One region of the Oceanimonas sp. CAM02 genome, then DNA from elsewhere that is predicted to be linked to it. Evidence: predicted binding sites of a transcription regulator. Region 1 holds the regulator's gene; each other region holds the start of a gene.
What was found. The regulator sigma-54, encoded in region 1, starts transcription at its own class of promoters, with help from an activator protein. The targets are predictions, from matches to a motif close to TGGCACNGTTTTNGCTT.

Region 1 (8,059 bases):
TGCCGATACCCATGTCTTCATCAGCAAAGCCGGGCGTAATGCCCAGATACTGCTCTCCCAGCAGACCTGAAGTCAGAATCGATGCGGTGCTGCTTTCGGAAAATTCACCGGCATCCTTATTAACCGCCAGCGTTACCACCGGTACCTGACTCTCTGCATCCAGGCGAATACCGGCCACCCGGCCTACCACCACACCACCCACCTTGATGGGTGAGCGCACTTTCAGGCCGCCTATGTTGTCAAAACGGGCATAGAGGGTATAGGTTTCGCTCTGGCCATTAACACTGACGCCCGCCACCTTGAAGGCCAGCAGCAGCAAGGCACCGATGCCGGCCAGCATAAAGCAGCCGACGCTGAATTCCAGTTTGCTGTATTTCATTATTAAGTTACCCGAACATAATGGCGGTCAGCACAAAATCGAGCCCCAGTACCGCCAGAGAAGAATGAACCACAGTGCGGGTGGTTGCCTGACTGATCCCTGCTGCCGTCGGCCTGGCATCATGGCCGTTAAACAACGCAATCCAGGTCACCACCAGTGCAAACACCAGACTTTTAATAAAGCCCTGCATAATATCGTCCTGCCAGTCGACGGCTGCCTGCATGGTGGACCAGAAGCCGCCGGCATCAACGCCCAGCCAGTCAACCCCAACCAGTTTGGCCCCCCAGATACCCACGATATTAAACATAAATGCCAACAAGGGCATGCTGATGACCCCCGCCCAGAAACGGGGGGCCACTACCCGGCGCAGCGGATCCACTCCCATCATTTCCAGGCTGGACAGCTGCTCGGTGGCTTTCATCAGGCCCAGCTCGGCAGTCAGTGCCGAGCCGGCACGACCGGCAAACAGCAACGCCGTCACCACCGGTCCCAGCTCCCGCAGCAGCGATAGTGACACCAGCTGCCCCAGGCTGCCCTCGGCACCAAAGTCCACCAGCACGTTATACCCCTGCAGCGCCAGCACCATGCCGATGAACAGTCCGGATACCAGAATAATCAGCACCGACTGAACACCGACCACATGTAATTGCTGTATCAGAAGTGGAAAATGTTTTCTGGGCTCTGGCTTGCCCACCAACGCATGCGTCAGCATAAAGCCACTGCGCCCTAACGCCGTCAGCGCCGATACGCCATTGCGGCCCAGACGACCAATCGTATCAGTCAGCATAAGCAAGTGACTCCCTGTAATCCGGTGCCGGATAATGAAAGGGTACCGGGCCGTCAGCTTCGCCTTGCAAAAACTGGATCACCTGCGGATCCTGATGCGCTTTCAGCTCTGCCGGCGTTCCCGCTGCGATTACCTTTTTATTGGCAATAATGTAGGCGTAATCGGCAATGCTCATCACTTCACCCACATCATGAGTTACCACCACAGAGGTCAGCTGCTGGGCACGGTTCAGTGAAGCTATCAGCCGAACCAGTACGCCCATACTGATGGGATCCTGGCCGGCAAAAGGCTCATCGTACATAATCAACTCGGGATCCAGCGCTATACTCCGGGCCAGCGCCGCGCGCCGGGCCATGCCTCCCGACAGCTCCGCCGGAAATAACGCGGCCGCACCACGTAAGCCGACCGCTTCCAGCTTCATCATGACTAACGTATGAATAATGGCTTCCGGCAGACCGCTATGCTCACGCAGCGGAAAAGCCACATTGTCAAATACTGACATACCGGTAAACAGCGCTCCGCTCTGAAACAACATGCCCATACGGCGACGTACGTCGTACAACTGCTTGCGGCCCAGAGCAGGAATGGATGCACCATCAAAGAGTATTTTGCCGCTGTCGGGCTTGATCTGGCCGCCAATCAGGCGCAGCAGTGTGGTCTTGCCAATGCCGCTGGGGCCCATAATGGCGGTGATCTTTCCACGCGGAATGTCCATGCTGATGCCCTCATAAAGAGGTCGATCACCACGGCTGAAGCAAAGATCCCTTATTTCAACAAGGCTTTGACTCACGCTATGTCCCCGCAAAAAAGAAGTGATTGTATGAGTTCGGCTGACTATCAGCAACTACAGCACACCGATTTGCGCCACCCTCTGACCAGAGCAGCCCTCGGGCAAATGCACCAAGCCGGTCGCTTCTCGGCCCCGGCTTTTCTATAATGTCGCGGCCTTAATGCGGAGAACCTCATGTCAGCTGAATTTGATTATCGCACCACTGCCCAACGTGTTCTGGATATTGAAAAGGCAGCCCTGGAGGGCCTTTCTCAATATCTGGATGAATCTTTTAACAAGGCCTGCCGGCTGATGTTTGAATGTCCCGGCAAGGTCATTGTCACCGGCATGGGAAAATCAGGCCATATTGCCAATAAAATCGCTGCTACCCTGGCCAGTACCGGCACTCCTGCTTTTTATGTTCACCCGGGAGAAGCCAGCCATGGTGATCTGGGTATGATAGACAGCAAGGATGTGGTGCTGGCGCTGTCCAACTCCGGCGAAAGCGAGGAAATTATCGCACTGTTGCCGGTGCTGCGCCGGCGTGGTCTTAAACTCATCTGCATGACCGGCAAGCCTGAATCCACCATGGCCCGGGAGGCAGATGTACATTTGTGTACTCGCGTCGAGCAGGAAGCCTGCCCGCTCGGGCTGGCTCCCACCGCCAGTACCACGGCGGCCCTGGCCATGGGCGATGCATTGGCGGTCGCGCTGCTTGAAGCCCGTGGCTTTACTGCCGACGACTTTGCCCTCAGCCATCCCGGCGGAGCCCTGGGTAAGCGGCTGCTGCTGCGGGTGGCCGACATCATGCACAAGGAAGACAAGGTACCCAGTGTGGGCCTGCATACTCTGGTGATAGAAGCACTGCTGGAAATTGGCCGCACTGGTATGGGCTTTACTGCCGTCGTCGATGATCAGGGCCGGCTGGCTGGCATCTATACTGATGGTGATCTGCGCCGGACCCTTGATCAAAAAGTGGATGTACACAACACCCGCATCGAGCAGGTGATGACCAAAGGCTGCACGACGGTTCCTCCGGGCATGCTGGCAGCAGAAGCCGTTAACCTGATGGAAGAGAAAAAAATCAGTGGTCTGCTGGTATTGGATGAACAGCAGCGTCCTATCGGTGCCTTTAATATGCACGACTTGTTACGCGCAGGAGTGATCTGATGACAGTGCAGACCCTTTATGGTGATATCAGCCAGGAGATCTGGCAGCAACTTAAACAAATTCGCCTGCTGATCTGTGATGTGGACGGCGTGCTGTCTGACGGCATGATTTATCTGGGCAATGACGGTGAGGAATACAAGAGTTTTTCCACCCGTGACGGCTTTGGTATCAAGGCACTGCTTAACGCCGGCATCGAGGTGGCGGTGATCACCGGACGCAACTCACGCATCGTCACGGATCGCATGAACGCATTGGGTGTGCGCCATATCTATCAGGGTCAGAGTGATAAACTGCGCAGCTATGGTGAGCTGCTTGATCACCTGCAGCTGACAGCACAACAGGTGGCCTATATCGGCGATGACGTGGTGGATCTGCCGGTGATGCAGGACTGCGGGCTGGGGGTGGCAGTGGCCGATGCGCATCCGCTGGTGCTGCGGCGCGCTGGCTACATTACCCGCACCACCGGCGGACACGGTGCCGTCCGTGAATTGTGCGATCTGTTGCTGGATGCTCAAGGCATACTGGCACAGGCTGAGGGCATGAGCGTATGAACCGTCAGACCTGGATATTTGCCGGTCTGTTTGTGGCCGCGCTGATCACCTGGCAATGGTTTCGCAACGATCAGACCATCATGGTAAACGAACAGGATTTTCAGCCCGATTTTGTGGCAACGAACCTCAGCAGCATACAGTACAACCGACAGGGGCTGCCCTATCGCGGCATGGAAGCGGAGCAGGCAGAGTACTACGAGTCCCTCTCCATGACCCTGATGAAAAAACCTGTTATCTTGCTTTATTCTCCTGACGGCCAGCCGCAATGGCGTCTCAGCGGTGATAACGGCACCATCAACACCGGCGATAATGCGGTGCTGACCAGCAATGTAGTGGGCAAAGGGCTGCAACCGGATGCGCTGGTGGAAACCCTGACCACCGAATATCTGGAGATGGATTTTATTAACAACAGGCTGCGTTCCGATCAGACAGTAAGACTGGAAAGCTCGCAGTATCAGGCGCAAGGCACAGGCCTGCTGGGCAAGCTTGATCAACAAACGGTGGAACTACTGAATGAAACCCGGGCAACTTACTTTAATCCTTAGTCTTGGCGGCCTGCTGGGCCTGGGTCAGGTGCAGGCCAAAGACAGTGACTATCGTCAGCCGGTTACCATAGACGCTGGCCGCCAGCTGGTGGAGCTGGCCGAAAACAAGGTGACCTTTACCGATAATGTAGTGGTGAAACAGGGCAGCATAGATGTGCGTGCCAGTGAACTGGTCGTGATCCGCAATGAGCAGGGGCTGCAGTCCATGACCGCCAGGGGCAATCCGGCTACTTACCGGCAAGTGCTCAATAACGGCAAGCCGGTACAGGCACAGGCACGGGAAATTCACTATGACATGGCGGCCCGCACCATCACCCTGATCCGGGAGGCGGAGCTTAAGCAGGACGATAACATCGTTACCGGCTACCGTATCCGCTACTTTATCGACAAGGAACAAATGGAAGCCGAGAGCCAGGGCGGCAAAGACAGGGTAACCACCATCTTTCTGCCGGAGCAGGTGCAGAATTTCGACAACCAGAGTAACGACTGACATGGCCAGACTTAAAGCACGCGGGCTGCAGAAAAGCTACAAAGGCCGCAAGGTAGTGGCAGATGTCAGCCTGACGGTAAATACGGGCCAGATAGTGGGATTGCTCGGCCCCAACGGTGCCGGCAAAACCACTTCCTTTTACATGATTGTAGGCCTGGTGCAGCGGGATGCAGGCAGCATCACCATAGACGACAATGACATCAGCCATGAGCCTATGCATGTGCGGGCCCGCGCCGGCATTGGCTATCTGCCTCAGGAAGCGTCCATTTTTCGCCGCCTGAGCGTGGCCGATAACCTGATGGCCGTACTGCAGACCCGCAAGGATCTGAACGCCGACGGCCGTAACGAAAAAATGGAACAGCTGCTGGAAGAGTTCAATATTGTCCATATTCGTGACAGTCTCGGTATGAGTCTGTCCGGTGGTGAACGCCGGCGGGTGGAAATTGCCCGGGCACTGGCGGCAGATCCGCGCTTTATTCTGCTTGATGAACCTTTTGCCGGCGTTGATCCCATCTCTGTGCTTGATATTAAGAAAATTATATTACATCTGAAAGATCGAGGCCTGGGCGTACTGATCACCGATCACAATGTGCGTGAGACGCTGGATGTATGTGAAAAGGCCTATATTGTCAGCCACGGGCACCGTATTGCTGCTGGCACACCAGCTGAAATCCTGGCCAATGAGCAGGTCAAGAAAGTCTATCTTGGTGAACAATTCAGCCTCTGAAGGCACCGCTTCGCGCGGTTGATATGGAAGGACGTTAGCATACATGAAGCCGACTCTTCAGTTACGCCTTGGCCAGCAACTGACCATGACCCCTCAGCTGCAACAGGCCATTCGTCTGCTGCAGCTGTCCAGCCTTGAGCTGCAGCAGGAAATTCAGCAGGCACTGGACAGTAATCCGCTGCTGGAGCAGGAGGAGCCGGACAGTATCAGGGTTGAGGATAATCGCAACGAGGAGCAAATTGCCGCAGACAGCGCCATGGAACGTAATCAGCTTTCTGAAGAGCTGCCCATGGACACCAGCTGGGAGGAAGTTTATACCGCCTCTCCGGTCAGTGGTGGTGCCGGTCTGCCGGAAGGGCTGGAAGATAATGTCTATCAGGGAGAAACCACCGAAACGCTGCAGGATTACCTGATCTGGCAAATGAACCTGACTCCCTTCAGTGATACCGATCAGGCCATTGCCCTTGCGATTATCGATGCCGTGGACGATGCAGGCTATCTCACCGCCGATATTGACGAACTGTTAGCTGCAGCCTCGGCCGACGAGCTGGGCATTGAAGCCGACGAAGTAGAAGCCGTGCTCAAACGCATTCAGCATTTCGATCCCATCGGCGTAGCTGCCCGCAGCGTGCAGGAATGCCTGTGTATTCAGCTCGACCAGTTTCCCGCCAGCACCCCCTGGCTGGCAGAAGCCCGGTTGCTGCTGGAACAGCACATGGATCTGCTGGGTAACCGCGACTACCGTACTCTGCAGCGCAAGACCAGGCTGAAAGAAGACGAGCTGAGAGAAGTTCTGAATCTGATCCAGCAGCTTGAACCCCGCCCCGGCAGCAGCATTATTCAGGGCAGCTCCGAATATGTTATTCCGGATGTGGTGGTCACCAAACGCAACGGTGCCTGGGTCGTGGAACTCAACCCGGAGGCCATGCCCAAGGTACGCCTGAATCAGACCTATGCCGCACTTGCCGACAAGCCCCGCAATAGTGAAGACGGCCAGTTTATTCGTAATCATCTGCAGGATGCCAAGTGGTTCCTTAAAAGTCTCGACAGCCGAAATGAGACGCTGCTCAAGGTTGCCAATTGTATTGTTGAACAACAACAGGCATTCTTTGAGTATGGAGAAGAGGCCATGAAGCCCATGGTGCTGAACCATGTGGCCGAGGCAGTAGAGATGCATGAGTCCACCATCTCACGCGTGACCACACAAAAGTTTCTGCACTCGCCCCGGGGCGTGTTTGAGCTTAAGTATTTCTTCTCCAGTCATGTGGGCACCGACGATGGTGGTGAATGTTCATCCACGGCAATTCGTGCTCTGATCAAAAAGCTGGTCGGAGCAGAAAACCCGGCCAAGCCGCTGAGTGACAGTAAGATTGCTCAGTTGCTGGCCGAGCAGGGGATTAAGGTGGCCAGGCGTACCATCGCCAAGTACAGGGAGTCACTGGCCATCCCCCCTTCCAATCAGCGTAAACGCCTGGTTTAAAGGCAACGACAGAAGGAAGACGTTATGCAAATTAACCTGACCGGACACCATGTAGAAATCACAGATGCACTGCGTGACTATGTTAATAGCAAGTTTACCCGGCTGGAGCGCCACTTCGACCACATTACCAATGTGCACGTCATCCTTAATGTAGAAAAAATGCAGCAAATTGCCGAAGCCAAACTGCACGTCAGTGGTGGTGAGCTGTTTGCCAACGCCCAGCATGAAAATATGTATGCCGCCATCGACGGACTCATTGACAAGCTGGATCGTCAGATCATCAAACACAAAGAGAAGCTCAAGCAAAAGTAACCATGGAAGTCGCCGACATACTAAGCAGGGACTGCACGCGCAGTGCAGTTCCCTGCACGAGCAAGAAGCGTGCTCTGGAAATTATCAGCGAGCTGGCTGCCGAACATTTGAATATCGGCAGCCAGCCGCTTTTTGACTGTTTGCTGGCCCGTGAAAAGATGGGCACTACCGGCATCGGTAATGGCATTGCCATACCTCATGGTCGTATTGGCAATGACAACAAGGCGACCGCGGTACTGCTGACTTTTGCCGAACCGGTAGAATTTGATGCCATCGACAATCAGCCGGTTGGTCTGGTGTTTGCGCTGCTGGTGCCGGAGCAGGAATGTAAACAACATCTGAAAACGCTGTCCTTAATTGCTGAAAAGCTCAGCAACAAACAGATTTGCCGGCAGCTGCGTCAGGCCGGCAGTGACGAAGAGCTTTATCAAATCATGATTTCTGCCTGAAGGAGCCTATATGCAGCTGGTGATTGTGAGTGGTCGTTCCGGGTCCGGTAAAACCGTCGCCCTGCGGGTGCTTGAAGATCTGGGTCACTACTGCGTCGATAACCTGCCGGTTGAGTTACTGCCTGAGCTGGTCCGCCTGCGCCAGAACCGGCCCGGCGCGGTTGCGGTGAGTATAGATGTGCGCAACCTGCCCGACAGCCCCGATAAGCTGGAAGCCTTTCTGGCCGAAGTGCGGGCCATGGACGAGGTGCAGGTATCCAGTTTCTTTATTGATGCCGAAAACGCAGTATTGATCCGCCGCTTTGGCGATACGCGGCGACTGCACCCTCTCTCGCGCCACAGCCTGACTCTGGATGAGGCCATTCGCGAAGAAACTCATCTGCTGGCCCCCTTGTCTTCC
Region 2 (8,059 bases), on a different contig from region 1:
GGCCTCAGGGGAGGAGGAGAGTGAAGCCCGCCGTTTTTTAACGTGGTTATTTGCTGGCTTCACCATTGGGATCTGCCTTCATTACCTTGTAGATGAAGTAACCCGCATAGAAACTGATCAGCAGGGCGGTGGCAATAATTACCATCATCGACATAAAACCCACATCACTACCAAACATTAAATCGAGCCAGAATGCCATCGCTTGTCTCCTTTCTTGCGCTCCGTTAAAGGCATATTAACGAGACCGTTGCGACGGATTCTGATCCTGATCAATAAAGCGGTGTATCCTCAACTTTATTAAGGGTATAGCCATTATTTTCCAGTAGTTGTATCAGTCCCTGCTCGCCGTAAAGGTGCAGTGCACCTACTACCATCAAGGCCCTGGCGGGGGCCAGCTGCTTCAGGCGTTCCAGCCAGAGGTGATTGCGCCGGGCCAGCAGCTCTTGCTCTATAAAGCCGGTTAATGCCGGGCTTTGCTCTTCCTGCAACAGGGCCAGCAGTGCTTGTTCATCACCTTTCAGCCAGGTGTTGAGCAGATGTTCAAGATGCGGCTGCATTTGCTCCAGCTCGTCCAGGCTGTGAGTGATAAAGTCGCGCTCCAGTCCGCGCTCATGCAGCGAGGCCAGCAATTCCATCACCAGCGCCGGTGATTCCAACCCGGCCACGGGCAGATTTTGCTGCCGGGCCCGCAGCCGCAATTGCATGTCGACTCCTTGCCGAGTGTGAAAGCCGAGCTCCCGGGCTTTTAACTGTGTCAGCTGCAGTGCGGCAAACCAGGGCGGCAGCTGACGCAGCATGGGCTGGCCGCTGGCATTCACTGCCTGTTCAAGCTTTGCGGTAAGCTCAGGTCCCAGACGCTCGGGCCAGTGTGTATTCGGGGTGATTACATGGGAGAAATCGCTGCTTTTAAGGGTGAGCGGATCAATTTCCAGCAACAGCAATTCGCTGTTATCCAGTGCCTTCAACACAGGTGCAGGCAACTGGCTTAACCGCTCATCGGCAATATGCACAGAGCCGAACAGCCACAACTGCTGCTCGCCTTTTTGTGCCTGCCACAGCGCCGGAGCCGCCAGCACAGAGCCACACCACAGCCACAATAGCCATAATCCGGTTTTCATATTTTCTCCTCAGCCGCCGGCTTTTAACATTAGCCGGTCGAGGGCGGCTGTGCTCATAAACCGGCGCAGCCAGCCCAGCATTTTGGTGGGCCGGGTCACCGGATAACGGGCTTTGGGGCTGGCGCTGGTCAGGGCGTGCAGCACAGGGGGCAGGCAGGCTTGTGCCGGCAGGCTGTAGCGAGAGCTGGGGCCGGGCTTCTCCAGCCGGGCCAGCGTTTGTTCATAGTCGGCCCGGTGACGGCTGTCCTTCATATTGATGTGACGGAGAAAAGCGGCGCGGGCATTGGCCCTGAACTGAGTTTCAATGGGGCCTGGCTCCAGCAGACTCACATGCACAGAAGTGCCGGCAAGCTCCAGCCGCAGTGTGTCTGTGTAGCCTTCCAGGGCAAACTTGGAGGCGTTATAGGCACCGCGATACTTCATGGCTACCAGCCCCAGTACCGAGCTGTTCTGAATGATGCGGCCTTCACCAGCCTGCAGCATCAGGGGCAACACTAGCCGAGTGAGGTGATGGGTGCCAAACAAATTGGTATTGAACTGCTCCCGCAGTGCCTCGGTGGGCAGATCTTCAAGGGAACCGGGCTGGCCGTAGGCACCGTTATTAAACAGGCCATAAAGGGTGCCATTGGTGTAAGCCAGAGCCTGCTCCAGGCCCTGCTCTATGCTGGAATCGTCTGCCAGGTCCAGCAATACCGCCTGTAGCCCTTCCTGCTCCAGCTGCAATACATCCTGCGGCCGGCGGGCGGAAGCCACCACATTAAAGCCTTGTTGCTTAAGATAGTGAGCGGCGGCATGGCCAATGCCGGAAGAGCAGCCGGTAATCAGCACGGATTTAGACATTAATGACTCCCAGTTTGAACCGAAGTCGTCAATGTAGCAAAAAGGAAAGCGTCACTGAATGGCGTCCCCGGCAGGAATCGAACCTGCATCTAACCCTTAGGAGGGGCTTGTTTTATCCATTAAACTACGGGGACGAAGCGGGCACAATATTGCAAATTTCCCTTTGCGGCGCAATATATTGCCGCCCGTTTGCCGGTTATATAAGCAGGCTTACCATAGCTGCACCAGTCGGTCTCCGGGAGTGACTGGTGTTATTTTGGCTTCCTGGCCGGCGGGCACCAGAATGCTGTAGCCTGCATGGCTTTGCTGCACCACAAAGGTGGCTCCGGAGGTGCTTTCGCTGTAATAGCCCGGTGTGAGTTGCCGTCTGTGCATCAGAGTAAACTTATCTCCGGTCTGAATGCCTTCGCGCCGGCCCAAATCCATTAAAATGCCGTCGCCTGACTGCTGCATAATATTACCCACCGCCTTGATACAGGCCTGAGCCTTGACCAGATCCCGGCTGACATTTTGCAAAAGCTGATTAACCGCCTGACCATAAGCAGAGTGCCAGAAGCTTTGCTGGTGCACATTTACCTTGTCGTGCTTTTTATAATCCCAGCTGGAGCGGGTCTGATAATCTCGTTGCAGCAGCACATCACCAGTGAGGCTGTCTTCCAGCACAATGCGCATGCGAAACTCCCGGGGAATGTCGGAAAAGGTCCACTTGGTCCAGTGGCCGTCTTCAATACTGATGTCCTCAATGCTGCCGCTCAGCAGCAGTCTGGCTTGCCGGCGTGATGTTAGCATATCACTGCCTTTACGCAGCCCGGCGTCTCTGGGCAGGGCGGTGTCCGTGTCCAGTGGCTGACCGGTAGATGACGTAATATTGACGGCGGGTGTCAGCATCGACGATAACCGGCTGCTGATGGCCGCACCCAGTTCATAAATTTGACCCGTGCTGCCCTGCTCGGGATGACGCAGGGTAATGGCGGTCAGTGCCAGGCCGGGACGATAGCGGCCGGCGCATTGTTCCTGCCGGCGTTCACCGGGCCAGATATCGGCCCGTACTGTCAGCCACAGCCGGCCCTGTTTTTTGCGCTCGTCAATAATCAGGTAATCCATCAGTTCGCCCTGAGCAGAAATATCCAGCTGCTGACCGCCGTAGGTACCATTGGTGGCAGACTGCATGGTATTCAGGGAAGCGCCGGACTGTAGCAGGGCATCGCTCAGGGCCTGTTCCAGTGCCTGCTGACGCGCTGTCTCTGTGCCCAGACTGAGCGGTGCTGAGCCCTCGGCCTGATACCAGTCGGCATGAGTAAAAAAGGGAGACAGCAGCAACAATGAGGCAAAGACATTTTTGAGCACGGCGGTATCCTGTGTAAAAGTAAAGAGCGTCAATTAAACATCGAACACTCAGCAAGAAGATGGCAAGGTTTATGCAATATTCTTGCCGGGTAAAGTTATGCTGTTTTTGGCCGATACTCGATTAGTTTCCTGAACTCAGTTTTTAAACCACGGAGCCTGTTAATGACAAGAGCCCTTATTCTGGTCACTGTGCTGGGGTTATCGGCCTGTAGCGGTGAGCCCAGGTTTGACAGCCGGCATCATTACCTGCCTCATGATCATGCGGCCCATTATGTCAGCCATCAACCCCTGGGCTCCACGCCGGCACCGGCCCGCGCTCCGCGGCATACCCAGGACGGTATTCCCATGCGCATGAGCGCCGGTGCCCGCAGTGTATATTTGCCGGAAGCCGGTCCTTCACTGGTGGGCGGGCAAACTCAGCTGCAGCAGCATATGTCAGCACTGGCCTACCGGCTGGTATCATCGGCTCACCAGATGAACCGGCAGGCAGGCATTGCAGTGAGCGGTTTTGTCAGTCAGGAGGATTACACTACTCAGGACGAGTTTGGTCGTCTGCTGTCAGAAACCATGATGTTTCAGCTTAATCAGTACGGCCTTAAGGTTGTCGATTTTAAGGCTCTGCCGTTTATTCGCATTACTCCTGAAGGTGATATCAGCACCAGCCGGGATTATCGGCAGCTCAGTGGTAAAATTGGTGCCCAGTATCTTCTGCATGGCACCATCAGCGAGACGCAGGGAGGCAGGCTAGTGAATGCTCGGCTGATCACCATGGCGGATCATGCTGTGGTAGCCAGTGCACAGCAGTTTATTCCGAGCTATCTGGTGGCCGCCATGCTCGACACCCGCGGCCCGCAGGTGCCTGACCATATACGGAGACGTTATGCGAAATAAGCTGATAACCCTGTTGACCCTGGTGTTTCTTGGCGGTTGTGTGGGGCAGGGCAGTGGTGCCACACCGGCCAGAAACCATATTTATGCCGTGGGTTATGCCCCTATCAGTTTACAGCGGCCGGCGGATTATCAGCAGAAACTGCTGCATGCCATGCGGGCGTCGCGGCTGGATGCCTATCGTGAACTGAGTGAGCAGCTGAGCGGTGTGATGATCTCCAGCTCCAGTGAAATGAACAGTAACGTATTACAGGACGGACCGGTAAACAGTGCCAGCCGGGGCGTGGTGCGCGGTGCCAGAGTGGTAAACAGCTACCCGGACGGCGACATGTATGTGACCGAGCTGGAGCTGGATCTGGCGTTGTATGAAAAACTGCGCCGGGGCGGGCGCTGACAGACAGTAAACAGACAACTCTGCCCAAGCCCAAAGCAGCAGTGGGGATTGCCGTAGCCGACCATAAAATGCCATGGATGGCATTTTCGAGCGTACATGGGGCGAGCTTGCTCGCCGTGACGAAGTAAAAAGCCTGACCGAACATTTAGTATGTTCGCAGCAGGTATTTTTAGTGAGTGGCCTTCACCGAAGCGTGTCGGTGGAGTGCAACCGCACTGATGCTTCGCTCTGCAGTTTAAACTTTGAAGCCGGAGCCTTTATTAATGCCCTTGGTGTGACCTTTTTGATCATAGGTCATGCTCTGGCGCTCGTGCAGCCGGCTGAGAATATTGGCCAGCTGGCGAGTGCCGGCAAGGGACTGCTCCAGCACCTGTCCGGCAACGTCGTTGCGCTCCTGACAAGTGGTCATTAATGCACGCAATGCATCAACCCTGGGTTTAAACTCAGTGCCCAGCAGAGCTACATCGGGGTGGTTGCACAGGCTGGCATCGGTGGCCTGAATATCGGCCAGCAGTTGCTGTTTCTGCTCGGTAAGAGGAGGGAGTTCCAGCGCCTTGCGCTGAACGATCAGCTCAAGCTCCTGCTCAGTGATCGCCAGCAGGCGCTCAAGTTGAGAATGTTGTTGGGTCAGCAGCGTATCAAGGCTCATTAATACAGAGACTCTATGTCGTTTTCAAGGCTGATAATATTACCGGCAAGACGCTCGGCATTCACCTGATAGCTGCCTTCATTGACTGCTTTTTTAATGGCGTCAAGGCGGGCGCTGTTATCGGTGCCGTCCCCGGCAGACAGACTTTGCTGCATGCGGTTAAGTTGTCTGGCCTCTGCCGTGAGCGTGACTTCATCTCGCCCGGCAACGGCTTTGGGTTCGCCACTGTTGCCGGTAGTAGCGGATGCACTTTTCTGCGGATATTTGTTTCCGCTGACCGGACCGTTATGAAATCCGGGAGGAAGCTTGTCTATGGCCATGGTCTTGTGTCCTGATTTGCTGCTGTCACACCGGTTATCGGCTGGCCCTTGTGCAACTTTAGCAGAATTTACAGACCCACCTTTACTACTCCGGCCTCGCTGATGCGCCCTTGTATCTGGCGGCCCGAACGGCTGTTGCGTACGCGAATGGTCTCATTAAAGGTGCCGTCTTCATCGGCCACGCCCTGAGTCCGGATAGACAGGCCGCCGTTTTCTGCCACTATGGTAACTTTGTCTCCTTTGCATACCACACACAGCTGGCTGGCCAGAATCGGCCTGCCCGGGCGCAGATCCCGCTTGCTGCGGGTGCCCACCAGAGCCTGAATATTATCAAATACGTCCCCTCTTACCAGCACTTCATCCTGGTAGCTTATCTGCAGCTGAGCCGGCTGCAGCAGAGTATTACGAGAGATAGGATCAGCAGCCGTCACCACGGGTTTAAGTACTTTTACCCGCACCGGCACAAACAGTTGCCAGCCGGGTTGCTCATGGCACTGTACAAACACATGAGTATTACGCCGCACTTCACCACTGCCGCGGATCTCTGCGGTAAGCATGCCGGGGCATTCACTCAGCTGCAGCCGGGTATCTATGCTTGAAGCCTCAATGATTACCTTGTCATCAGGGCCTGCCTGGACAAAATCGCTCACATAGTTTTCTGCGTAATGACGGATACTGTCGTGTATGCTGGTCTGAGCCGTTACCAGGGCCGGTAATAACGTGAATACAAGGCTTAAAAAAACAGGTATGCATGGCTTGTTATGGTAGTTAGGCAAAAAACCGTTAAGCATCGTTACTCCGTTGCCGATAGTACATAAATCATGACTGGTCCCATCTTTGCCGCTATGAAGTGGCACTGGCACATGGCCGGTGTTAAGCTAGAACCATCGTATTTTGCTGCATAAAGCATGCCATTGAACTGGCGGGCAGACAGCTAAATCTCATTCCGGAGGCTGAATAATGGCGGGTGTACTCGACTCGGTAAACCAGAGAACACAACTGGTGGGGCAAAACCGGCTGGAACTATTATTGTTCAGGCTTAACGGTCGCCAACGATTTGGCATCAACGTATTTAAGGTCAAGGAAGTGTTGCAATGCCCACGGCTCAGTGGCTTGCCTCAGCGTCATCCGGTTATTCGGGGTGTATCCAATGTTCGTGGCCAGACCATTTCCATTATTGACCTGAGCAAGGCCATGGGGGGGCGGCCGATAGAGCAAACCGAAGACAGCTTTGTCATTATCTCCGAGTACAACCGTTCGGTGCAGGGGTTTCTTGTCAGCTCGGTAGAGCGCATCATCAACGTCAACTGGGAGTCGATCTTGCCACCACCCAAAGGGGCCGGTCGCTTCAACTACATGACGGCCGTCACCGAAATAGACGGTGAGCTGGTGGAAATTCTCGATGTGGAAAAAATTCTTGATGAAATTTCTCCTGCCAGCACAGATGTTGACGCAGCGATTATTGAACGCTCAAAAGAAAATGCTGCCGAGCACAAGCCTGTTCTTATTGCAGATGATTCTTCCGTGGCCCGCCGTCAGGTAGTAAAGGCGGTTGAATCTCTGGGGCTTAAGTGTATTGTGACGGAAAATGGCCGGCAGGCGCTGAACAAGCTCAAAGAACTGGCTGCCAACGGTCCGATTCATGAGCAGTTATCATTGGTGATTTCCGATGTGGAAATGCCAGAAATGGATGGCTACACGCTTACCGCCGAGATTCGAAGCAATCCTGCGCTTAAGGGCTTGCATGTGATTCTGCATACTTCACTCAGTGGCGTATTTAACAAGGCGCTGGTTGAAAAGGTCGGAGCCGATAATTTTATCGCCAAGTTTCAGCCTGATGAGCTGGCCAGTGCAGTCAATGATGCACTCTAATTTTTGAAGGTGTAATAGCACGGATGAAAAATTTCACCGACGAGCAGTATTTGGCGTTTTGCCGGTTTCTTGAAAGCAACACCGGTATCGTCCTTGGAGCCAGCAAGCAATATCTTGTTAAAAGCCGGCTTTCACCGCTGATGTCTCGTTTTGGTATTGAATCCATGGGAGTGCTGATAGAGCGCTCCATGCAGCCTCGGGAGCGTGAACTGAAAACGGCCGTGGTTGATGCCATGACCACCAACGAAACACTTTGGTTCCGTGACAGCTACCCCTTTACTCAGCTGAGTGACCGTTTATTTCCGGAGTTGGCGAAACCCGGTAAATCACTGCGTGTCTGGTCTGCGGCCTGCTCATCGGGGCAGGAGCCTTATTCCATTGCCATGACGGCACAGGAGTACATGAGCCGGCGGCCGGGTGCCTTGCCGGGGCTGCAAATTATTGCCACTGATATTTCAGCCACCATGCTGGAACAGTGCAAACTGGGCATTTATGACAGCCTGTCTCTGGCCAGGGGCCTGTCTCCGGAGCGACGCAGCCGGTTCTTTACCGCGCTTGATAATGGCCGTATGCAGCTGCAGCCTGCCATTCGCAATATGGTCAGCTTTCGGCCCTACAACCTGCTCGACAG
Region 3 (8,059 bases), on a different contig from region 1:
TAAGCAAAGGCTCGCCCAGCAGCTGGCGGGCAACAGCATTGGCGCAACTGACCACGCCCTGACCGTTCACCCACAGCAAACCACCGGGTAAAGTGTGCAGAATTTGCTCCAGCTGCTCCGGCCCCAGCACATCCAGCCAGGGCGCATCGGGCGCGGAATAAGAAGAATTTGCAGGCATCATGGCAGGTAATATTCAAAATACGTGCCAGACCGCCCGAAGGGCGAGCTGGAAGCGGGAAGCTAGAAGCTCCCCGCAGGTGGATCAATCCCGTGCTATGCCGTATTTTTTCATTTTCTCTACCAGGGTGGTGCGGCGCATGCCCAGGTGCTCGGCGGCTCTGGCCACAATGCCGTCGTTGGCATCCAGCGCTTTTCCAATCACTTCGATTTCTATGCTGGCCAGTACATCCTTCAGGTTGTAACACTCGGAAGTTAAATCGGGAATATGCAAATCCCCGTTTACCGCCGCCGGCGCTTCCTCTTCGGGACTGAAATCAAAGAAAGCGCCATCGTCTTCAAAATCATCACCATTACTTGAAAAAATAGAGGCCAGGGCTGCCTGCTCATCCATTTCATCAAAGCTTTCGGGCACATAATCGCCGCGGTACTTTTCCGGCAGATCTGCCGGCTCCACCCGTTGCCCCGGGCACAGTATCATCATCCGCTCCACCAGGTTGGACAGCTCCCGAACATTGCCGGGCCAGTGATAGCCTTGCAGAGTGTTCACCGCCGGCGCAGAGAAAGAAAGCGTAACCTGATGGGTATCTTTATGGCGTTCAATCAGCTCATTCAGCAGCAGGGGCAAGTCGTCTTTGCGCTGGCGCAGGGGCGGAGCGGTAATGGGAAATACATTCAGCCGGTAATAGAGATCTTCCCGAAAGCGCTGCTCGGCAATCATCTGTTCCAGATCACGATGGGTGGCGGCAATAATACGCACATTAGCTTTAATCGGCCGGGTGCCCCCTACCCGCTCAAAAGTGCGCTCCTGCAGCACTCGCAACAACTTCACCTGCATGGGCAGGGGCATATCGCCGATTTCATCCAGAAACAGAGTGCCGCCGTCTGCCAGTTCAAACCGTCCCTTGCGGGCCGCCACGGCACCAGTAAAAGCCCCTTTTTCATGGCCGAACAACTCGCTTTCCAGCAGTTCAGCCGGAATGGCACCACAGTTAATGGGCACAAAAGGACCACGAGACTGTTGCGATAATAAATGAATGGCCTGAGCAATCACTTCCTTACCGGTGCCCGACTCACCCAGCAGCAGCACATTGGCCTGCTTGTCGGCCACCTGGCGAATAAGGCTTTTAACCTGTTGCATGCCGGCGCTGTTACCCACCAGCAAATGATTGAGCTGCTCATTCTGCTCATCACTCACCATTACGGGCCGCCACTGGGCAGCCTGATGCAGCAATCGGGTCAGCTCGTCGTAGGTCAGATCACTCAAGGTGCCCAGCAGGTTATTGGCCCTGCACTGGGTTGAGCGCAGGCTGATAAACACATGATGAGAATGTTCATCGAGAAGAGGTTGGAGTGGAAAGTCCGTTTCCCCCAGCAGTACCGTCATGGTTTGGGACTGCTCCCGCAACCATGCCAGATCATTAGCGCGACTGCCGCTTCGCCATTCAACCTGCATAAAGGAAAGGATAGCCTCAAGTCTTGACCGCCGTTCCTGGTTATGATCCATGATCAAGACACAGCCATTAAAACCCATAAGGTAAATATCCTTTACATTCAGTGATTTATTGAATTAGTTTCTGAGCTTATCCTTGGCTCGACACCAGCATAACATTGAAGCGGCTCAGATTTGAAACCAAAGAAGTCGTAATTCTGACACAAGCGTCAAAACAACTCGACAAAGATAGTCGCTAAAAAGCCAGTTATGTTGACTTGGATCAAGTTTAGTACAGGAAAGGATATTTTTTTGACGATGTGACTTGCTTAGACAAGCCGGGGCTAGCCCCGGCAAAAATGATGATCAGGCAGGAACCTGTTGCTGATCCGCCGGAATGGCGTCCCAGGCTTCTTTTATTTCACGCAGCAGCGTGCTGATGGACTCGAGCTTTTCTATGTCGTTGTTCATGTTTACGTTAATCAGCTCAGACATAATAAAGTCGTAGAGGTTGCCAAGGTTGGTGGCTATTTCACCGCCCTCTTCATAATTCAGTGACATACGCAGCTCATCAATGATCATCATGGTAGAGCTGATAAGGTCACCACGCTGGGCGTAGTCTTTATGCTCAATGGCGGTGCGCGCCTTGGCCAGGCGCTCCAGGGCACCGGCCAGCAGCATTTGTACAATACGGTAAGGTGGCGCCACGGTTTTCTGGCTGTCCAAGGCCACGGATTTGTAGGCTTTCATTGAGCCACGCATAGAGCCTGCCATGCTGATTACTCCTGATATTTTACGCTTTGGTACGCCTGCTGAGAGCGGCGCCCCTTTTGAATGACTTTAAGCTGCTCACCCAGCTTGTGTTTAACCGCTTCGGCCGAGCTGGTCAGCACTCTGGAGCGCTGAATAATCTCCTGAACCTGCTGTTCAGTGACGTTGCCCTCGGTCTGGATCTGCTGCAGCAGCGCTGCACGCTCGCTTAACTTGCGGGTAAACGCCACATCGTCGAATTCATCGGCTTTCACCTGCAAGCCGGCCTGTAATTCGTCATCCAGCTCTGCAAGCCGCTGTAATAGTGGCTGAGACATAAAGGCTCCCCAGGTTACAACATGCCACCAGTGCCAAGCATCGACATCATGCTGTTCATCTGATTATTCATGTCGGCGATCATCTGATCCATGGCATTGTATTGGCGAAATACCCGGTCTTCAAACTTCAGCATACGGTCTTCAAAGTCGGCCCGTTGCTTGTTCAGTTTACTGAGCTGACTGTTCAGCGATTCGTCCTTGGTGGTGAGTATGCCTTCACGACCGGTAAACCCTTCCAGCATCTCATCCAGCTTGCTGGCCAGGCCGCTGTCGCCGTCGAACAAACGGCCGATGCCGTCGAAATTGTTGGCGATATGCTCATCCAGTACATCGTTATCAATTTCCAGCGTACCGTCCCGCTTGGTAGTGATCCCCAAATCCGACAAAGACTTCAGCGAGCTGCTGGCTCCCTCTACTTCTGCCCCCAATGCATTTCGCAACTCAGAGGTAATATTGCGCACTAGGGTGTCGCCGTTAAGCGGACCCGCGGCCTTGCTCTCCGGATCGAAACTGGTCAGTTTTTTGGTGGTACTGATAATTTTGTTGTAAGACTCAACAAACTTTTTGAGGTTCTCGGTGACCGACTCTTTATCGTACCCAATGGTAAGTTTGGTGGTGGGGTCGTCGGTATTATTAAGCTTGTCCAGATTGAGGGTAACGCCTGCAATGGCGTCCTTAATTTCGTTGGAACTGCGAGTAACCGTTGCGCCGTCGATATTGACGATGGCATCTTGCGCGGCTTGCACCGGCTTCATATTGGCGGAAGAAAAAATATCGGTAAGGCCGGCATCACCGCTGGCACTCACGCTGATTTGATTTTCCTGACCGGTTTTGTCACCAAACAGTACAAGACGGGGGCCGTTATCGTCAGTGACCACTGTCGCGCTTACGCCGGTGTTGTCATCAGACTGGTTGATAGCCTTTGCAATATCAGCCAATGAGCTTTTATCCGCCGTCACATCGACAGTAAAAGACTCAGCTCCCATACCAAGAGTGATGCTGCCCGCGCCCAGGTTGTCTTTAATATCACCACTTACATAGCCGGAACCCACTTTATGGGCCTGAGCCAATTGCTCAACCTTGAGGGTATAGCTACCGGCAACCGCGTTTTTATCGGCTTTGGCGGTAAAAAAACCTTCATTGGAAAGAGTGACAGAGCGCTTTTGAAACGCTTCTTTGGAGGTGAGATCTTTCAGTGACTTCTGAAACGCATCCAGCTCTTTTTTAAGGGATGCATAAGAAGAAATTCTAACGTCCAGACTCTCTTGCTTGCGGTTAAGCGCGTTCTCTTTGGGCGCACGCTCGGCCTGCACTGTGGCATCAACAAAGCTTTGAATGGGAAAACCAGAACCTACGCCCGGCAGCTGAATACCCGCCATACTAACCTCCTATGCTTTTACGTCTATCAGACCACCACTGGCTTCTGCCAGCCGGCTGATAACCTGCAGCAACTCTTCTGTGGGGATCTGCCGCACCACTTCACCGTTGCTGGTATCCACCACCGACACCACATTGCGGCCGGAGTCTTCATCCACCCTGAACTTGAGGCCCCGGTTAAAGGTGCCCACAAACTCATCCATCTGCTCAGCCATTTCCGTCAACTGTTCGGCGCTAAGCTGAGTTTCCTTCTGCTCGCTCTGTGCCCGGCTCTGACCGGCGGCAGATTTCTCCAGCGCCTGCACCGCTCCGGCGGTTTGCGTGCTTACATTGCCTGCTGAAGACTGGGAAGCCACCGGCCGGATAGAGGTGTCTGTACTGTATGCTGTCTTTTGAGTGAGCGGAGTGGTATCCATTATTTTTTCCTCAAATCTGGCCTGATAGCAGCGCCACTTAGCTTAACGTGATACTGCAGCAACACCCTAAGCTAAATAACGAAAAACCGGAGGGCCTGGCCCTCCGGAACTTAGTGACTATGTTAGCCCAGCAGCGACAGCGCCGCCTGCGGAATTTGCTTGGCCTGGGCCAAAATGGAAGTACCGGCCTGCTGCAGAATTTGCTGCTTGGTCAGGTTCACGGTTTCCTGAGCAAAGTCCACGTCCTTGATACGCGACATACCGGCAGTAACGTTTTCACGGGTATTCGCCAGGTTATTGATGGTGCTTTCCAGACGATTCTGGGTAGCACCCATTTTGGCACGCTCTCCATCGACGGTCTTAATCGCTGAATCCAGTTTTGAAATGGCAGCACAGAAGTCAGCATAAGAGCCTGTAGCAGCAGTTCCTATGATATTAGTTAGGTCACCAGCACTTACACTCAGTGAAGATGCATCCGCTTTTGATATTTTAATTTCAAGGGTTTCTCCCATATCTGCACCGATCTGCAGTGTTTTGCTGGAAAAGTCACCATTTAAGACTTTTTGTCCACCAAACTTGGTAGTACAAGCGATATTATCAATTTCAGCCACCAACTCTTTGAGCTCTTCTTGAATAGCCTCTCGGTCTGCATCTGAGTTGGTATCATTGGCTCCCTGAACCACCAGATCGCGCATACGTTGCAGAATCTCGGTGGTTTCACCCAAGGCGCCTTCGGCGGTCTGAATAATAGAGTTACCATCCTGGGCGTTTTTCATCGCCACACCCAGACCTCGAGCCTGAGAGTTCAGCCGGTTAGAGATCTGCAGGCCGGCGGCATCGTCCTTGGCGGAGTTGATGCGGCTGCCGGTGGCCAGACGCTCCATGGAGGTGGCCAGATGGTTACTGGACTTGGTGAGGTTACGCTGGGCAACCATGCCGGTTACGTTGGTGTTGACTGTTATCGCCATAATAAACTCCTGGTCTATTGAGTCCGGTCACCCGGTGTAGTGTTGTTGCTTAGGTTATCGGCAGCCTCTGAAAACCTTTAGAATTTTTTCGATTTTTCTTCTTGCGCCAAAGCGTCTACGGCTCCTCGCTACTGCCACCCTTACTCATGACACCTGTCTTACGCGTCTCTTACGTATCGACTCACTGACCAGAACCTTGAGCTTTTTGGTTTGCAACCAGACAATAAGCCTCTACCATGCCACCATGGTATTGGAAACGTTCATATGGCTATCAAAATGCACACATTAGACCAACAACTCACCCAGCTCAGGGCCCTGCTAACAGAGGGACAACAGCAAGCAGCTATCAACATGGCTGAAACCATACTGCAACAATATCCAGGTTCACAGGAAGTAGCGTGGATACTGGCCAGACTGTATCAGGAAATTAACGATTTAGAGCATTTACAAACACAACTTAAGGATATTCATCATCAGTTCCCTGAAGATATTCAAGCCTTGGTTCAGCTCGCCAACCTCTATTATCGGCGCAAGCAAAACAAAAATGCCCTCGGCTACATTGAGCAAGCCGAAAAACTGGCCCCCACAGACGTACAAGTGCTTAATCATAAAAGCCTGATACTGAATGAATTATTCCGTTATAATGAGGCCATAGAAACGCTGCAAAAGGTGATTACACTTGGTCAAGCTAGTGCTTATATATGGAGTAACCTGGGAATGCTGCATCAAAGCCTAGGACTGTTTGAGCAGGCAGAGGCGTATTATCTAAAAGCAGCAGAAATGTCAGAAAAAAAAGATGACTCAGCTTATAACAATCTAATTTTACTTCAACACTATATTCCGTATTCAACACCACAAAAAATATTCAACCTGGTAACACGCTGGGAGCAAAAGTATGCCCGAGCGCTAAAAGCTGTTGAGTTGGGCGAACGCGACAGAAAATACAATAGGAAACTGCGGATTGGTATGGTGTCGGATGGTTTTCGCACCCATCCAGTAGGGCAAATGATCACTCGAATTTTAGAGCACCTTACAAATCAAGAGCTTGAACTGTTCGCCTATAGCACCAATCTTAAAGAGGATACCATTACCCGTCGGATAAAAAAGTGTGTTACCCAGTGGGATACCATTGATCATCTGGGCAATACACAACTGGCTGAAAAAATAGCCAGCGACAAGATCGACATTCTATTTGATTTAAGTGGTCATATGGGAGGTAGCAGATTACCTACCATGGTCATGAAACCAGCACCAATTTTAATAAAATGGGTTGGCGGACTGATCAACACAACCGGCCTCAGCACCATGGATTATCTACTGTCCGATTCAGTAGAGACTCCAGAAAGTGTAGATGAGTGGTATACTGAAAAACTCATCCGCATGCCCCATGGTTATGTGTGCTACGAAGCTCCCGCATACAGTCACGATGTCTTTTCTCCTCCTGTGCTGCACAATGGCTACGTAACTCTAGGGTGCTTTAATAATCCGCAAAAAATCAATGCCGTGGTGCTGGAGCAGTGGGCGAACATTATGCATCGCTTACCCAACTCCCGCTTGTTTTTAAAAAGCTACCAGTTTAATAGCCCGACCCTGGTCGATAATATCACAGCCACTATGTCTGGCTTTGGTATTAGCACCGAGCGTCTTATTATAGAAGGACCATCCAACCATCAGGAGTTACTAAAGGCCTACAACAAGGTAGATATTGCGCTGGATCCCTGGCCTTACTCCGGCGGGCTGACTACCTGTGAAGCCATGTTTATGGGTGTGCCTGTTGTTACATACCCGGGTCCCACCTTCGCCGGTCGCCACTCTGCTACCCACTTAACCCATGTAGGGCTTGGTCAGCTGGTAGCCAATAGCTGGGAAGAATACTGCGATCTGGTTGTAAACCTGGCTAATGACCCGGAAAACCTGGCCAATATTCGCAAACACCTGCGCAATGCTCTGCTGGAATCCCCTTTATGTGATGCCAAGAGCTTTGCCCGCCATTTCTCCAACGCCATGCGCGCCATCTGGCAGCGACATTGTGAAGGCAAAGCGCCCGCTGCACTTACACTGGATGCGGAGGGTAATTGCCAGTTTGAAGACGAGAACCAACCTGCAACCCTTCAGTTGCCAACCGCACCTGAGCAAGAAACAATTCAGGCAAAAGACGCTGGTTTTAGCTTTAACTTTACCGGCCAGATTATTGCCCTTGAACATGGCACCACACTCGCCGGTCGGCCTTATTTCAGAGATTTTTTAAGAAAAGGTGGTGTAAACTACATTTGCCTGGATCCGGGTGGTGCAATACGCAATGCGCAACAGCTGCTGCATACTGGCTATTTCCAGCACTTCCCCCTTACCGTGCTGGGAGACGGCAGTGAGATGAAACTGGCCCTGGCAGTAGAAGCTGAGCGCTCTACCACCTTGCCGATAAACACACCAGATCCGAATGCCATCATTCCGGAGCAAGAACCGCCTGCACTGGTAAGCACCACCACAGTTACCAGCAACCGCATCGATGATATTGAAGGCCTGGATCATATCGATTGGTTAATCCTTGATGGACAGCATCATAACCTGACCATTCTTGAGCACGGAAAGAAGAAGCTGGCT
Region 4 (8,059 bases), on a different contig from region 1:
CAGCTTGCGCAGCTCCTGCTTGTAGTTAAGGATGCCGTTGGCCGCCACCGGATCTTCGCTGGCATGCTCTACCCGCTTGCCGGAAGACATTTTACCCAGCTGATCGTTGGCCTGAGACGTTCTGGCACTGATGTTATTCAGGTTACGCTGAATAAACTGAAAACTGGCAACACGCATTATGACTCCTTAGCGGATCTGCAACAGGGTGTTCATGGTTTCACTGGCGGTGGACACCACCCGGGCTGCCGCCATATAAGACTGCTGAAAACGCAGCAGATTGGCGGCTTCTTCGTCCAGGTTCACCCCGGAGGTGGACAACATGCGATCGTAAGACTGCTGATAGGCCGCCCCTGCCGCCTCGGCTTTAACGCCCTGGTTGCGGGTCAGGCTGCCAATGCCCACGGCAGTCTGGTTCAGGCTGTCAGTCACGGTAGACTTGCCATTGTTCAGCCACTTCTTGTTTTGCAGCTCGGCAAAAGCCAGGGCGTTTTCGTTATTGCCCGAGCCACCGGCCTGACGGATTTCAAATTGATCGAAGGCTTTGGGATCGCCTTTTAGGGTTATTTCAATACCACTGAAGGTAAACTTTCCATCATTATCTGGAAATACTTGATTACTATTAACGCCCTCGTGAATATGATATTCCAGTGTACCTGCGTTATCGGTGACTTTAAGCGTCAACGGATAACTAAGAGCATTGGCCGTCGCTGAATCGACCATGCTCACTGAAACCTTGGCCGTTCCCGTATTATCCCCATTGGGGCTGACCATCAGCGAGCCGGAGGCGGCAATCTGATCGCCGGTGTTCAGTTTCAATTCCAGATCGATGGCGCCTTGGCGAGTCGGCTGAACCAGCATTTCATCGCCTGGGGCAAGGGAGCCAGCTGGAGTTTCTGTAAGCGTCAAACTAAAACCAAGCCCTTTAGGTGTGATTTTGCCATCGGCACCAATATCAGAGGCAGGAACTATAGTCTGGGTCCCGGTCACCACATCAGTAAACACAAAAGAACCATCTGTCTGACGTTTCAGGCTGTATTCCCCGCCGGTCAGCTTGCCGGTATCGGTAATCTCCACCTCGCCGGTCACATTGGGGTTGTTGCCCACAAAACGCTTGGCCATGGCTTCCGGGTCATTGATGTCGTTAAACATGTTTTTGCCGGGCTCACCGTTCAGATCCACGCCCTGTGTCTGAATTTTATTAAAGGCATCGGCAATGGCGATGGCGGTTTTGCCCATGTCGCTGAGGTTGGGCCCAAGCACCTGATCCCGGTAGTGAAACAGTGCTCCCATTTCGCCGCCCAGGGCCTGGCTGCCCTTGATGCGGGTGGCCTGACCATTGCTGTTGGGGGGCACCAGATACAGCTCGGTTTGCTGATGATCCGGTGAGCCGGCACGCACTTCCATTTGATAGGCCTGATTACCGGAGACCAGCGGTTCCCGGCCGTTCAGCATCACGGAGATCATGCCGTTGCTGTCTTTCAGTGTGGTGATCTGCACCTGTTTACCCAGATCCTGCAGCAACCGATCGCGCTGATCCAGCAGATCATTGGGAGTCCCGTTCTGGCCGGCGTTCATAATCTGCTGGTTCAGTTCGGCGATGCCGGCGGTGAGCGAACTGATATGATCGGCCCGGGATTCGATATCCCGGTTTTTGATCATTTTTTCCTGCTCCAGCGAGCTGTAAAACTCGTTGAAGTGATCGACTATGTCCTGGGCGTTGGCCAGCATCAGCTCACGGTTGCCCAGGTTGCCCGGGTTATCGGCTACCGCGTTAATGGCGCCGTAGAGATCATCCAGACTGCTGGCCAGACCGGCGTTCACACTGGTCATGGTTTTGTCGAGATAGGTAAGGTGATTATACAGGGCTTCGGCACCGGCTTTTTCGGTATTGTTGACCAGCACATCACGAAAGGCATATTCCTGATACATGCGGGTTACGTCGGTTACCCGGGTGCCGGTACCGTAAAAGTTGCCACCGGAAAACATGTGCATTGTGGTGGCCTGTTCGGCCCGCTGCCGGTTGTAGCCTTCGGTGTTGACGTTGGCAATGTTATGACCGGTAGTGGCCAGCTGGGCCTGTGCCGCCAGCAGGCCGCTTACTCCGGTTTGATACATATCAACAGCCATGATGTGTCCTTATGCTTGTGATGCCAGCCGGTTCACGGTGTCGAGCACCGCACTCAGCTTGCTGGCATAGTTAGGATCGGTCGCATAGCCCGCCTGCTGCAGGGCCTTGAAATATTGCCGCGGTGAGCCGGTTTGCTCCAGTGCCTGGCCGTAGCGGGGGTTGTCATTCAGAAACTGCACATAATCGTTAAAGCTGTCATTGAATGAGGCATAGGATCTGAACGGTGCCTGTACCTTAACGGCCACGCCCTGCTCATATTCCAGCGTGCTGACCCAGGTTTTTTGCTCTTTCCAGCTTTTATCGGCCTTGATGCCAAAAAGATTATGGCTGGACTCGCCATTTTTTCTGCCGATGATCTTTTTGCCCCAGCCGGTTTCCAGCGCCGCCTGCGCCAGCATGGCTTTGGGATCCAGCCCCAGCCGCTCACCGGCGGCAGTGGCGGCGGGTAACAGGCGACGCACAAACTCTTCCGGTGAGTCAAATTTTTGACCTGCCGTCAGGGTAACGGCATCCTCGGGAGCATTTTTTGCCGCTTTCAGCGGCGGTCTGGCGTTGTCTGTCTGCTCAGCGTCCGGCGGCCGCACTACCTTGCCATTAATACGGCGCACATTATCCAGGCTGAAATGGCGGGCTTCGGTGGCCGCACTGGCGTCTTCACCGCCCCCCAGCTGGCGCACTATCAGATCAGCCAGCCCCAGACTGCCCTGCCGGCTGAGCTCACTGCTCATCTGCTGATCGTGCATATCCTGATAGAACTGGGTATAACGGCTGTTCATGGGGCTGTCTGATTCAAATACCTTGTTGGCATCGCGCATCGACTTGAACAACTGCTGGGTAAACAGGCTTTCAAACTGGCGGGCAGCTTCATCCAGCGCCTTGCCTCTGTCCTGCTCAAAGCCCTGCTGACGCAGCCGGTCCAGGCTCTGAATGTCGTTGGCCAGCAGACTATTTTGCACTGTATCGAGGTTTTTCATGCGGCCTCCGGTTAATGCCGTCAGATAATCACCAGTTCACCCTGAATGGCCCCGGCCTGACGCAAGGCTTCAAGAATGGCCACCAGATCGCCCGGGGCCACGCCCACCTGATTCACTGCCTGCACCAGATCGTCCAGGGTGGTGCCGGTGTCCAGCTTGAACATGCGGCCGTCCTGCTGCTCCACGTTAATGCCGGAGTTGGGCACCACTACCGTATTACCGCCAGCCAGCGCATTGGGCTGGGATACCTGCGGGTTTTCGTTGATGGTAATGATCAGGCCGCCGTGCGTAATGGCTGCCGGTTTCAGCTGCACCTGCTGACCAATCACCACAGTGCCGGTACGGGAGTTCACAATAATTTTGGCGGCTTCATCGGCCACATCCACCGTCAGGTTTTCCAGCGTTGACAAAAAACTGACGCGCTGACCGGGATCGCGAGGCGCATAAACGGTCACGGAAGTGGCATCCAGCGCCTGAGCCGTGGCCGGGCCCACCAGATCGTTGATCACCTGTGCCATGCGTTTGGCGGTGGTAAAGTCGGATCTGTGCAGATTAAAGGTGATGGTGTCGCCACGGGCAAAGGAGCTGGGCACTTCCCGCTCCACCATGCCGCCGGCGGGAATACGGCCTACCGTGGGCGTGTTGATCATAATGGAAGAGCCATCGGCCCCTTCGGCACCCAGGCCGCCCACCACCAGGCTGCCCTGGGCCAGGGCATACACCCGGCCGTCTACCCCTTTCAGAAAGGTCTGCAACAGGCTGCCGCCACGCAGGCTTTTGGCTTCACCAATGGCCGAGACGGTCACGTCTATGGTCTGCCCGGGCTTGGCAAAAGGCGGCAACTCCGCATGCACCGCCACCGGCGCCACATCATTCATTTTAGGCCGCATATTATCCGGCACGGTAATGCCGAAGTTGGTGAGCATGGTGCGAAAGGTTTGCTGGGCAAAGGCGTTGTTGCGCTCGCCCGTGCCAGGCAGACCCACCACCAGACCATAGCCCACCAACTGGTTGGCCCGTACGCCGGCCACCGAGCTGATGTCCTTGATACGGGCAGCCTGTGCCGGTAATGCCAGCAGTGCCATGCCCAGTAAAATTGCGGTAAGCCCTTTCATGCATTAAGCCTCATTAAAACGGAAACCAGGGGCTGTTAAAGAATTTGGCCAGCCAGCCGCGGTTCTGGGTGTTGGCAAAGTCGCCGGTACCGCCATAATAAATGCGGGCATTGGCCACGCGGGTGGATTCCACTCTGTTGTCGGAGCTGATGTCTTGCGGCCGTATCATGCCGCTGATGCGCACATATTCTTCACCGGTATTGAGCATCAGCCATTTTTCACCCTGCACCATCAGGTTACCGTTGGGCAGTACCTGCGCCACGCTCACGGTAATGCTGCCCTGCAGGCTGTTACTCTGATTGGTATTGGCCTGGCCGTCGAATTCATTACTGCTCGACATGCTGGCAGTCACCGGATAGCCGGCAATATTAATCGGCTGGCCACCGATGTTGAGCGGATTGATATTAATACCACTGTCTTTAGCCTGCTGAGTCGTGGCCCGTTTTTGCGCACGGGTCGACTCGGACAGATCGACGGTAATAATGTCCCCTACCCGATGGGCTTTTATATCGGAATAGAGGCTGTTGGCGTAGTTGTCCTGAAAAATGGCACCGTTGGGCTCCAACTGCTCATGGCCAGGCCCGGGCATCACCGGCGCGTAGGCCGGATCGTCAGGCTTGGGAGTATAGGGCGTGGAGGTGCAGGCGCTCAGCAGCAGACCGGCAGTCACGATCAGAACAAGCTTCATTACCCACCTCGCATTACAGTTGCTGGTTCACATAGGCCAGCATGTCGTCCACGGCAGAAATAACCTTGGAGTTCATTTCATACACCCGCTGAGCTTGGATCAGGTTGACCAGCTCTTCGGTCACGTTCACGTTGGAGGTTTCCAGCATGCCCTGCTTAAGGGTGCCAAATCCGTCAGCCCCGGCAATGCCCTGCAGCGGCGCACCGCTGGACTGGGTTTCCAGATAGAGGTTTTCCCCCTTGGGCTGCAGACCGGCGGGGTTGGCAAAATCGGTGACAATAATCTGACCGATGACTTGTCCCTCGGCCTGACCCGCCAGCTGTACCGAGACTTCTCCGTTGGTGCCCACGCTGATGCTCTGGGCATTTTCCGGGATCTGCATTTCCGGCAGCAGCGGATAGCCATTGCCGGGCGTGACGATAATGCCTTCATCGTTCAGGGCAAACTGACCGTTGCGGGTGTATCCTGTGGTGCCGTCGGGCAGCAGCACTTCAAAAAAGCCACGGCCGTCGATCATCACATCCAGGGCATTGTCTGTGGTCTGAACGCTCCCTTGAGTAAAGGTTTTTTGCGTAGCGACCACCTTGCTGCCCGCCCCTACCATCAGGCCCGAAGGCAGGTTGCTGTCGGCGGTGGCGCGACCGCCGGGCTGATGTACATTCTGATAGAGCAGATCTTCAAAGATGGCCCGGCCCTTTTTAAACCCAACGGTACTGGCGTTGGCCAGGTTGTTGGAGGTCACCGAGATATTGGTCTGCTGGGCATCAAGCCCGGTTTTGCTAATCCACAAGGCGGGGTTCATTCTGCTCTCCTTTAACCAATACGCAGCAGCTGGGCGTGGGCTTTGTCGTTCTCTTCGGCGTGACTCATCATTTTTAGCTGAGTCTCAAAGCGCCGTTGCAAATCGATCATATGGGTCATTTCGGCAATAGGGTTGACGTTGCTGCCTTCCAGCGCGCCGGCAATCAGCTGCACCTGGGCCGAGGCAGGCTCGGCTTCACCGTCTTTGCGGCGAAACAGGCCGTCATTGCCTTTTTCTATTTCATCATTGGCGGGCAGCACGGTTTTTATGCGCTGCAGCTCGGCACCGCCGTTGGGGGCTTCACCTTCCAGCCGCGCAAAGATGGTACCGTCTTTATTGATTTCCATTTTTTCCAGCGGCAACGGCAATACGATGGGATTGCCGCCGTCATCCAGCACATTGAGGCCGGTGCTGGTTTGCAACAGGCCTTCTACCGAGACCTGCAGGTTACCAAAGCGAGTGTAGGCTTCGGTGCCGTCTGCGGCTTCTACCGCCAGCCAACCGTCACCGGCCACTGCCACGTCAAGATCCCGCCCCGTGGTTTGAATGGGGCCGGCGGCAAAGTTTTGCCCCGGGCTTTCCGTCATGGCAAATACCCGGCTAGGCAGCCCCTCGCCAAAGGCCTGCATGGCCCGGGCCTGCTCCAGATCGGCACGAAAGCCGGTGGTATTGGCGTTGGCCAGGTTATTGGCGCGCAAAGAGACACTGTGCATATTCTCTTTGGCACCCGACATGGCGATATACAGCAGGTGATCCATTTCAGCTCCGTGGTTGGCCGACTGAGTAATGTATAAAATACATGCAAAAAAAATGCCACTATAGCCAGAAGTAAGAAGCTATCAGCTTGAAGTAAAAACATAAAAAACCCGGGTTTTCGATCCCGGGCTTTTCTTCCAGCTTCCAGCTTCCGGCTTTCAGCTTGAATTAACGGATTTGCAGTATGGTCTGCTGCAGTGTGCTGTTCACTTCCAGTGCACGGGAGTTGGCCTGGAAGTTGCGCTGAGCGGTAATCAAATCCACCAGCTCTGTGGTCAGGTTGGTGTTGGACTGCTCCAGTGAGGCCACGCTCACCTTGCCGAAAATACCGGTATTGGGCTGACCAGTCACCGCTTCACCAGACAACAGGGATTCCCGCCACTGCGTATCACCAATCTGGGTCAGGCCCTGATCATTCGGGAAGCGCGCCATAGCCACGATCCCTAAGTTTTCGGTGCTGCCGTTACTATAGGTCGCCCGCACCAGGCCGTCCGGGCCTACGTCCACCTTGGTCAGCCGGCCTACAGTATTGCCGTCCTGACTGTTGGAAGTTACTTCAAAGGCACCGGCGTTCAAGGTGGCAGAATCGATTTTAATTTTAATCTTCTGATCCGTTTGTGAGCCATTAGTGAAGTTCAACTCTTTAGTTTCCAGGTTGGCAAGAGCTGTTATGGTTGCAGGTGTTAGTTCACCAGATGTATTAAACTCAAGCTCCTGCGGTGAGGTAGCCAGAACATCAGTACCGTCAACATGAACACGCATTTCCCATTTGTTCTCTGTAACAGCGGGGGTTGCATCAGGGTTAGGGCCAACTTTTACAAAATACTGCGTCAGCGTATGTGTTTCTCCCAATGAATCATAGATAGTCATTGAAGTAGAAGATGTATATGTAGAAGAGTCTGCGGCATCAAAAGCGCCGGTAATGACATTAGCTTTTGCAGGTAGATTCAAACCAGTTCTCACTTCACCGGTCATTTTGGGCTCACCCGCCTTGTCCGGAATTTTCAGCGCTTGGGTCGAGTTCAGGCCCAGACCTGCGGGCGTGCCGTCAGCATTGGCCTTGTAGGTTTGCAGAAAGTTACCCTGTGAGTTGGTGACATAACCTTCGTCGTTCAGGCGAAAGGCACCGGCACGGGTAAAGGTGCGGTCCAGTGAACCAATTTCATTGGACATCACAAAAAAGCCACTGCCGTTGATGGCCATATCCAGCGAGTTGTTGGTGAACTGCAGCGCACCCTGATGAAACTGCTGTGACACGGCAGCGGTTTGCACGCCGCTGCCCGTTTGTGTTTTGGCATTAGCGAAAATGGAGTTGGCATACACATCGGCAAACTCGGCCCGGGACTCTTTAAAGCCAATGGTATTGACGTTGGCAATGTTATTGGCGGTCACGTCCAGATCTTTCTGGGCCGCATTAACGCCGCTGAGTGCAATATTAAAAGACATAAGTACTCCTTACGCCGCCTTGCGGCTGGCTATTTCCAGAATTTGATTAAGCGGCAGGCCGCCCAGGCCCGCCAGGTTGACCAGAGTGGGGCTGTCGGCACTGCCCAGGGTCACGCTGTCCACTTTGCCAAAAGCCAGCGCATTCAGCTC

Region 2: flgA (flagellar basal body P-ring formation chaperone FlgA) is a predicted target of sigma-54. The motif match lies at 6,454-6,470, and genes of this name have one in related genera.
Region 3: R0I78_RS01085 (flagellin) is a predicted target of sigma-54. The motif match lies at 5,684-5,700, and genes of this name have one in related genera.
Region 4: flgF (flagellar basal-body rod protein FlgF) is a predicted target of sigma-54. The motif match lies at 6,507-6,523, and genes of this name have one in related genera.

The regions. Positions count from the first base shown of each region.
Region 1 covers NZ_JAWJBK010000027.1:43,280-51,338, reverse strand. The annotation lists gene mlaD (outer membrane lipid asymmetry maintenance protein MlaD) at 1-379, opposite strand, end outside; gene mlaE (lipid asymmetry maintenance ABC transporter permease subunit MlaE) at 387-1,166, opposite strand; gene mlaF (phospholipid ABC transporter ATP-binding protein MlaF) at 1,156-1,956, opposite strand; gene R0I78_RS09100 (KpsF/GutQ family sugar-phosphate isomerase) at 2,131-3,105, shown strand; gene kdsC (3-deoxy-manno-octulosonate-8-phosphatase KdsC) at 3,102-3,656, shown strand; gene lptC (LPS export ABC transporter periplasmic protein LptC) at 3,653-4,201, shown strand; gene lptA (lipopolysaccharide transport periplasmic protein LptA) at 4,170-4,691, shown strand; gene lptB (LPS export ABC transporter ATP-binding protein) at 4,693-5,418, shown strand; gene R0I78_RS09075 (RNA polymerase factor sigma-54) at 5,462-6,898, shown strand; gene hpf (ribosome hibernation promoting factor) at 6,923-7,210, shown strand; gene ptsN (PTS IIA-like nitrogen regulatory protein PtsN) at 7,213-7,659, shown strand; gene rapZ (RNase adapter RapZ) at 7,670-8,059, shown strand, end outside.
Region 2 covers NZ_JAWJBK010000004.1:116,057-124,115, forward strand. The annotation lists gene R0I78_RS00875 (DUF3149 domain-containing protein) at 47-199, opposite strand; gene R0I78_RS00880 (TraB/GumN family protein) at 270-1,118, opposite strand; gene R0I78_RS00885 (SDR family oxidoreductase) at 1,128-1,958, opposite strand; tRNA gene R0I78_RS00890 (tRNA-Arg) at 2,018-2,092, opposite strand; gene R0I78_RS00895 (flagellar assembly protein T N-terminal domain-containing protein) at 2,169-3,305, opposite strand; gene R0I78_RS00900 (FlgO family outer membrane protein) at 3,468-4,196, shown strand; gene R0I78_RS00905 (LPP20 family lipoprotein) at 4,186-4,587, shown strand; gene R0I78_RS00910 (flagella synthesis protein FlgN) at 4,823-5,236, opposite strand; gene flgM (flagellar biosynthesis anti-sigma factor FlgM) at 5,236-5,556, opposite strand; gene flgA (flagellar basal body P-ring formation chaperone FlgA) at 5,625-6,347, opposite strand; gene R0I78_RS00925 (chemotaxis protein CheV) at 6,517-7,428, shown strand; gene R0I78_RS00930 (CheR family methyltransferase) at 7,452-8,059, shown strand, end outside.
Region 3 covers NZ_JAWJBK010000004.1:156,025-164,083, reverse strand. The annotation lists gene R0I78_RS01115 (sensor histidine kinase) at 1-181, opposite strand, end outside; gene R0I78_RS01110 (sigma-54-dependent Fis family transcriptional regulator) at 263-1,711, opposite strand; gene fliS (flagellar export chaperone FliS) at 1,976-2,383, opposite strand; gene R0I78_RS01100 (hypothetical protein) at 2,389-2,697, opposite strand; gene fliD (flagellar filament capping protein FliD) at 2,712-4,076, opposite strand; gene R0I78_RS01090 (flagellar protein FlaG) at 4,086-4,490, opposite strand; gene R0I78_RS01085 (flagellin) at 4,613-5,458, opposite strand; gene R0I78_RS01080 (tetratricopeptide repeat protein) at 5,810-8,059, shown strand, end outside.
Region 4 covers NZ_JAWJBK010000004.1:125,842-133,900, reverse strand. The annotation lists gene flgL (flagellar hook-associated protein FlgL) at 1-177, opposite strand, end outside; gene flgK (flagellar hook-associated protein FlgK) at 187-2,127, opposite strand; gene flgJ (flagellar assembly peptidoglycan hydrolase FlgJ) at 2,137-3,102, opposite strand; gene R0I78_RS00970 (flagellar basal body P-ring protein FlgI) at 3,123-4,217, opposite strand; gene flgH (flagellar basal body L-ring protein FlgH) at 4,231-4,905, opposite strand; gene flgG (flagellar basal-body rod protein FlgG) at 4,919-5,707, opposite strand; gene flgF (flagellar basal-body rod protein FlgF) at 5,719-6,465, opposite strand; gene flgE (flagellar hook protein FlgE) at 6,632-7,909, opposite strand; gene R0I78_RS00945 (flagellar hook assembly protein FlgD) at 7,919-8,059, opposite strand, start outside.